Regions from separate parts of the Nonomuraea sp. KM88 genome, predicted to be linked through region 1. Evidence: riboswitches for the same ligand, from Rfam matches in the RefSeq annotation. Region 1 holds a riboswitch; the other holds the start of a gene.
The links. A riboswitch is a leader RNA that binds a small molecule or an ion and turns the genes downstream of it on or off. The one in region 1 is predicted to bind S-adenosylmethionine.
Positions count from the first base shown of each region.

Region 2: linked by a shared signal. The riboswitch ahead of ACTWPV_RS25170 (aminotransferase class V-fold PLP-dependent enzyme) and the one ahead of thrC (threonine synthase) in region 1 are both predicted to bind S-adenosylmethionine.

Region 1 is NZ_JBQQCC010000004.1:28,073-31,900, forward strand. Features, by position in the region: gene ACTWPV_RS13420 (alpha,alpha-trehalose-phosphate synthase (UDP-forming)) at 1-516, opposite strand, end outside; gene ACTWPV_RS13425 (RNA polymerase sigma factor) at 695-1,249, shown strand; SAM riboswitch class I at 1,329-1,470, shown strand; gene thrC (threonine synthase) at 1,484-2,716, shown strand; gene ACTWPV_RS13435 (MoaD/ThiS family protein) at 2,741-3,016, shown strand; gene ACTWPV_RS13440 (cold-shock protein) at 3,258-3,458, shown strand; gene groL (chaperonin GroEL) at 3,813-3,828, shown strand, end outside.
Region 2 is NZ_JBQQCC010000008.1:333,291-337,118, forward strand. Features, by position in the region: gene ACTWPV_RS25155 (SAM-dependent methyltransferase) at 1-108, shown strand, start outside; gene ACTWPV_RS25160 (cytochrome P450) at 92-1,285, opposite strand; gene ACTWPV_RS25165 (TerC family protein) at 1,290-2,057, opposite strand; SAM riboswitch class IV at 2,184-2,299, shown strand; gene ACTWPV_RS25170 (aminotransferase class V-fold PLP-dependent enzyme) at 2,344-3,633, shown strand; gene ACTWPV_RS25175 (DoxX family protein) at 3,635-3,828, opposite strand, start outside.

The DNA.
Region 1 (3,828 bases):
GGCGATGCGCAGGTCCGGCCGCTCGGCGCGGAGCATCGCCGGGGTCAGGGTCAGGTGGTAGTCCTGCACCATCACCCTGGCCTCGTGGCCGGCCTCCTCGGCCAGCGCCAGCGCGAACGCGCCGTTGTAGTCGCGGTAGGACTCCCACTCGCGCCCGAACTTGGTGCCGAAGAGCGGCGCGTTGGGGATGTCGTAGAGCAGGTGGTTGACGAACCACAGCGTGGAGTTGGCCACGGCGTTGTAGGCGCGGTGGAAGGTGGCGGGCGGGATGTCGAGCATGCGCAGCGGGCCGGTGTCGTAGCCGGCCTGGTCGATGCGGCCGCCGGGGGCCAGGCGCACGGCGCTGCGGTCGCCGTCGGACAGCGCCGCGCAGACCCACAGGACGCCGTCGCCCTTGGCCACGCCGGACAATCCCGACACCAGCCCGCCGCCGCCGCGCCGCAGGGTCAGCTCGCCGTCGTCGGAGACGGTGAAGGAGACGGGGCCGCGGTTGGAGGCCACCAGGACGTTGTTCACGGCGACCGCTCCTGCCGGGCGGGCCGCGCGCAGGGCGGTGAGCTGGCGTGAGACCTCAAGGAGACTCCTTCCGACTGGCGTGTCGGCGTAGACGGAACCACACTGATCATCGTGGTGATCGGCCCATCGGAAAAGGAAGGATGCCAACAAGGCTCCCTACGACCATAGGATCCCAGCTATGGCGCTTGATGAGCTAACCGAGGAACTCGCCCGCTCCGCCGCGGCAGGAGACCACCGTGCTCTTGGCGAGCTGCTGCGGCGGATCGAGCCCGATGTGATGCGTCACTGCGCCCGCATCCTGCCCTACCACCAGGACGCCGAGGAGGCCTCCCAGGACACCCTGCTGGCCGTGGCGCGCAACATCGGGCGCTTCGAGGGGCGGGCCAGGTTCAGCACCTGGCTGCACATCGTGACGGCCAACTGCGCGCGCACGACGTACCGGTCGCTCAAACGCCGGGCGGCCGAGCAGAGCTCGGACGAGCTGCCCATGCAGAAGCCCGACGTGCGGCGCGTCAGCGTGATCGCGGGCTCGCGGCTCGACCTGCTCGACGCCATGGAGGCGCTGGAGGCCGACAAGCCGGATCTGGCGCAGGCGCTGGTTCTGCGCGACATCGTCCAGCTCGACTACAACGAGGTGGCCGACCAGCTCGGCATCCCGCTCGGCACCGCGAAGTCGCGCATCCACCAGGCGCGCAAATACGTGCAGGGCGTGCTGGGAGACGACTATCGCTGAGACCTCTCGTCTCATTATTTGAGACGGGAGGACGTTTCCGCCACGTGGGCGGGTAGAGTCCGAGTCGACAACTGAATATTGCTCATCCAGAGGGGTGGAGGGACCGGCCCTGCGAAGCCCCGGCAACCCTCCCGGCTTGTGACTCGCGACCTGGCGAGGCCGACCGGGACAAGGTGCCAATTCCGGTCTGTGGTCAAGGTGGCCGCAGACGAAGATGAGGGAAGGCCTCGCTTCATGTCGCTCGATTTCGGTCCCGCCGTCGGTCTGGCCTGCCGCGAGTGCGGCGCGCGTTACCCGCTCGGTCCGAGCTTCGCCTGCCAGGAGTGTTTCGGGCCGCTCGAAGCGGCCTACGAGTTCGGCGAGGTGACCCGCGCGGCCATCGAGTCGGGCCCCGCCAACATCTGGCGCTACCGCTCGCTGCTGCCCGTGCCGGCCGACGTCGCCGACAAGCCCAACATGAACCCCGGGTGGACCAAGCTGGTCAGGGCCGGCAATCTCGGGCGGGCGCTCGGCATCAGATCCCTCCACGTCAAGGACGACTCGGGCAACCCCACCCACTCCTTCAAGGACCGCGTGGTCGCCATGGCCGTCGAGGCGGCCCGCAACTTCGGCTTCCACACGCTCTCCTGCTCCTCCACGGGCAACCTCGCGGGCGCGGTGACGGCCGCCGCGGCGCGGGCCGGGCTGGAGGCGTGCGTGTTCATCCCGGCCAACCTCGAACAAGCCAAGATCGCCATGGCCCGGGTGTTCGGCGGCCGGCTGGTCGGCATCGAGGGCACCTACGACGACGTCAACAGGTTCTGCTCCGAGCTGATCGGCGACCCGCTCGGTGACAAGTGGGGGTTCACCAACATCAACCTGCGCCCTTACTACGCCGAGGGCTCCAAGACGCTCGCGTACGAGATCGCCGAGCAGCTCGGGTGGCGGCTGCCCGAGCAGATCATCATCCCCATCGCCTCGGGCTCGCAGCTCACGAAGATCGACAAGGGCTTCAAGGAGCTGGTGGCGCTGGGGCTGGTCGAGGACACGCCCTACAAGATCTTCGGGGCGCAGGCGGCCGGGTGCTCGCCGGTGTCGACCGCCTACAAGGCGGGGCACGAGGTCGTGCAGCCGGTCAGGCCCGACACCATCGCCAAGTCGCTGGCCATCGGAAACCCCGCTGACGGGCCGTACGTGCTGGACATCGCGCGGCGGACCGGAGGGGGCGTCGAGGACGTCACGGACGCCGAGATCGTGGCCGCCATCAAGCTCCTGGCCTCGACGGAGGGCATCTTCGCCGAGACCGCGGGCGGCGTGACCGTGGGCGTGCTGAAGAAGCTCACCGAGACCGGGCAACTCGACCCGGAGGCCGAGACCGTGGTGCTGAACACCGGCGACGGCCTCAAGACGCTCGACGCGATCAGCGGCGACGCCAGGCCCACGGCCGTGATCAAGCCCTCCCTCGACGCGTTCCGCGCGACTGTCTGACAACCAGGAAAGGCGAGTTAAACCATGAGCGTTTCTGTGCGGATTCCCACCATTCTGCGCACCTACACCGGGGGCAACGCGGAGGTCAGTGGCGAGGGTGCGACTCTTCGTGACGTGCTGGCCAAGCTGGACTCTGACTACCCGGGTATCGGCGCGAGAATTCTGGATGAATCGGGCAAGATTCGGCGTTTTGTCAACGTTTATGTGGGGGAAGAGGACGTCCGATTCGCCCAAGGGCTGGACACTCCGGCCCCGGAGGGCACCCAGATCTCCATCATCCCCGCCGTCGCCGGCGGTTGAGTGCGGCAGATCACACTTCGGCGAAGGCGCCCCTTGTGGGCGCCTTCTTCTTTTCCCGGCAATTCAACGTTGAACCGTCGATGAGAGGAAATGCGCAGTCTGCGGATTGACTCTGTTGCCAAACCCCGTACCACAGGTATGGTCGAGGGCGATCGCCTGGCTGATTTTCCGTTAAGTCAGGCGATTACGGGTCTCGCGAAGGAATGGGCGAGGTCTGGGAGCCCAGTAAGAGGAGTCGGAAGTGGCGCAGGGCACCGTCAAGTGGTTCAACGCGGACAAGGGCTACGGCTTCATCGCGGTAGACGGTGGTAAGGATGTATTCGTCCATTACTCAGCGATCATGATGGACGGGTACCGCTCTCTCGAACAGGGACAGCGTGTCGAGTTCGAGATCACGCAGGGCCAGAAGGGGCCGCAGGCGGAGTCCGTCAGGACGGTCTGATTCACCGCACTGGTATGCACCGGCGGGATCGCGCGGCAGCGCAGTCCGGGCGAACCGTCACCTTTCTTTCGTCGATCCTGGTACGGCGAGCCGCGTGCGCGAACCGCGGCCAGCGGTGCGCCCACGGGGCGGCTCGCCGGACAGACGACTGACCTGGGGGGATCGCCGGCCACGGGTGAGTTCGCTTGCACTCGGCAGGGTAGAGTGCTAAACAGTTCGTTGGCACTCTATGCAGTAGAGTGCCAACACCGGATCGAGACGATGGGGTCTGCCGAACGGAGATGCTGACCCATGCCGTCGCGGGCGTCGGCTCGGTCCACGACAAGCCACCCTGCATCTGGGAGGTCTAGCCTTATGGCAGCCAAGATGA
Region 2 (3,828 bases), on a different contig from region 1:
GCCGATCCGCGCGGCTACCTGCGCGCCCTGGCCAGAGCCTCCGAGGAGGGCGAGCTGATCGACCCGTCGGGTCTCGGCGGCTTTGGCTGGCTCAGCCAGTCGCGGTGAGCTCCAGGGACCGCAGGCCGCGGATGACGTAGCCCGGCTTCCACTCCGGCTCCCGCCGCAGCTCCAGCGTGGCCGCGCGGTCCAGGAGCGCCCCGAACGACTCCATGAGCTCGATCCTGGCCAGCGGCGCTCCCAGGCAGAAGTGGATCCCGGCGCCGAAGGAGATGTGCGGGTTGTCGGCACGGCCGACGTCGAGCCTGTCAGGGTCGTCGAACACCGTCTGGTCCCGATTGGCCGACCCGAACAGCAACGCCACCTCCGCGCCACGCGGGATCTCCACGCCGTGCACCTCGATGTCCTCCAGCACCCAGCGCTCGAACATCTGCAGCGGCGTGTCCCAGCGCATCAGCTCCTCCACGGCCGTGGGCAGCAGCGACGGGTCCTCGCGCAGCCGTACGAGCTCGGCGGGGTTTCTGAACAGCGACCACCAGCCGTTGCCCGTCACGTTCACGGTGGCCTCGTGACCGGCGTTGAGCAGCAGGACGCACGTGCCGACCAGCTCGTCCTCGGTCAGCTCGGCGATCTGGGTGAGCGCGCTGATCAGATCGTCGCCGGGGCGCGGCCGGCGCTCGGCGGCCAGGGCCCTGAGGTAGCCGGCGAACTCCTCCGCCGCTCGGACCGCGGCGTGCTGGGCATCGGGGGCGGGGTTGAGCTCGTACATGCCGCAGATGCCGGCCGACCACGGGCGCAGCAGGTGGCGGTCCTGGTCGGGGATGCCGAGCATCTCGGCGATCACGGTGACCGGCAGCGGCTCGGCGACCTCGGCGATCAGGTCGCCGCCGCCCTTGGCGACGTACGTGTCCACCAGCTCCCGGGCGATGGCGCGCACGCGGGGGCGCAGCGACTCGACCATGCGCGGCGTGAACGCCTTGGAGACCAGCCGGCGCAGCCTCGTGTGCACCGGCGGCTCCACGTCGAGCATGCCTGCCCTGATCACCCGCCAGAACGGCTCCTGGAACTCCGGCTCCGGCGGCCTGCCGAACTCCTCGTGCGTGGCCACGTGCAGGTAGGACCGGCCCAGGCGGCGGTCTCTGAGCAGCACGTTGACGTCCGCGTGGCGCGAGATCAGCCACTGGTTCGTCGGTTCGAAGTAGCTGATCGGAGCCTCGCGCCGCAACTCTTCGTAGACGCCGTACGGGTGAGCCACGAAATCCGGATTCCAGGGATCAAAGCGCATCATTTCATCTTAGAAGCGGGATCCTCCGTCGCGGGAGTGCCGTTTCCGTCTCCTCCTCCAACGCCCGCTGCCTGGCGTGCCTGCCGCGCATGCGGATGTTCAGCAGCTCCACGATCACCGAGAACGCCATCGCGAAGTAGATGTAGCCCTTGGGGATGTGCTGGCCGAGCCCCTCGGCGACGAGCATCACCCCGATCAGCACGAGGAACGCCAGCGCCAGCATCTTGATGGTCGGATGCCGGTCGACGAACCTGCTGATCGGCCCGGAGGCGAACAACATCACCAGCACCGCCACCACGACCGCCGCGACCATCACGCCGAGCTCGTCGACCATGCCGACGGCCGTGATCACGGAGTCGAGCGAGAAGACGACGTCGAGCACCATGATCTGCACGATGACGGACGTGAAGGAGGCCGCCGCGGCCTTCCTGCCGTCCTTGCCGTGCGGCCCCTCCATGCTGTGGCCGATCTCCGTGACGCTCTTGGCCAGCAGGAACAGGCCGCCCAGGAGCAAGATCAGATCGCGTCCCGAGATGTCGTGGCCGAAGACCGCGAACAGCGGATCGGTCAGGCGTACCACCCACGACAGCCCGAGCAGCAGGAGCAGGCGGCTGATCAGCGCCGCGGCCAGGCCGAGCACGCGGGCCCGGTCACGCTGCTCCGGGGGCAGCTTGCCCGCCAGGATGGAGATGAAAATGATGTTGTCGATCCCCAGCACGATCTCCAGGGCGACGAGGGTGAGAAAACCGATCCAGATTTGCGGGTCAGCCACCCATTCCAGCATTTACGCACCTCCAAGGCATGTGACGGCGGGTCTCCCGGTAGCAACGACTCAGCTGTCCCATAAGTTCGCCCGCTTGCGATCCATGCCCTGGTACGGGTTATAGTCCTTGACGTAGGTCATGAGTGCCAGCGACAAGCCCCGGCTAGCTGGCCGGCAACCCTCGCGTCCGCGGCGGGGTGCCCCGGGTGAAGACCTGGTCCGTCACGAGGTGTGGCGGGCAAGCGCGGGCTCCGCTGGCTGCTCCAGGGGTCCGACGACCCCGAGGAGGATTGCCGTGTCCACGCTGACGATCTTCAAGTCCGCTCACGTCCGGGCGGACGAGGCTCCCGCCACCACCGAGGAACCGCGCGTCCCCGCCGTGCTCGGCGCCGACCTCAAGGTCCCGGTCAAGGGCGGCAGGCTGGTGAGCTACGCCAACCTCGACTACGCCGCCAGCGCCCCTTGTCTCGCGCCGGTCAGCGCGGCCGTCGCCGCCGCGCTCCCGGCCTACTCCAGCGTCCACCGCGGCGCGGGCTACGCCTCCCAGCTCACCACCGCCCGCTACGAGCAGGCCCGTCACACGGTCAGCGCGTTCGCCGGCGCCCGGCCGGACGACGCCGTGATCTTCACCCGCAACACCACCGACGCCACCAACCTGCTCGCCCGCTGCCTGCCCGAGGGCACGACCACCGTGGTCTTCGACACCGAACACCACGCCTCCCTCCTCCCCTGGCCCCGGTCCGTACGGCTGGCGCCGCCCGCCCTCCCCGGCCAGGCCGTGCGCGCCGCCGACGACGCGCTGGCCGCGATCGACGGGCCCAAGCTGCTCGTGGTCACCGCCGCCTCCAACGTCACCGGCGAGCTGTGGCCCATCGCCGCGCTGGCCCACATCGCGCACCGGCACGGCGCCAGGATCCTGGTGGACGCCGCGCAGCTCGTACCGCACCGGCGGCTCAACCTCACCGCGCTCGATCTCGACTACGTGGCCTTCTCCGGGCACAAGCTCTATGCGCCCTTCGGGGCCGGCGTGCTGATCGGGCGGCGTGACTGGCTTGCCGAGGCGGAGCCGTACCTGAGGGGCGGGGGCGCGGTCCGGTCGGTGGCCGGCGCCGTCGAGTGGCACGACGACCCGGAGCCGCGGCACGAGGCGGGCACGCCGAACGTGCTCGGCGCCATCGCGCTGGCCGCGGCCTGCGACGCGCTCACCGCCACCGGGTGGACCCCGCTGGTGCGGGAGGAGGAGCGGCTGGTCGCCCGGCTGCGTGCCGGTCTCGCCTCGATCGAGGGCGTACGCGAGCTGTCCCTGTGGGGGGAGGACCACCCGCGCGTGGGCATCGTGTCGTTCACCGTCGACGGACGCCCGGCCCGCGAGGTGGCGGAGGTGCTGTCCGGCGAATATGGCATCGGGGTGCGCGACGGCAAGTTCTGCGCGCACCCGTTCGTCCGTCACCTGGTGGACGTGCACTCGGGCGGCGGCTGCGAGGACGGCACGGCATCAGCGGTGCGCGCCTCGATCGGCATCGGCACCACGCAGGAGCACGTGGACCGGCTGATCGAGGCGCTGCGCGACCTCACCTCCCGCTGAGTCAGCCTTTCGGCGGTTCGCCGCGGCGCGGGGGCGGCTCGTCGCCGACCAGGGCGTCGATGTCCCGCATGTCCTTGTCGCTGAGCGTGCTGTCCTTCGGCGCGCTCGGCTGCCGGGGCACCTGGGGAGGCTCCTGCTGCGCCGGCTCGGGCGTCGTCGGCCCCCCGGCCGCACCGGTCGTCGTCGTGCCGGTCG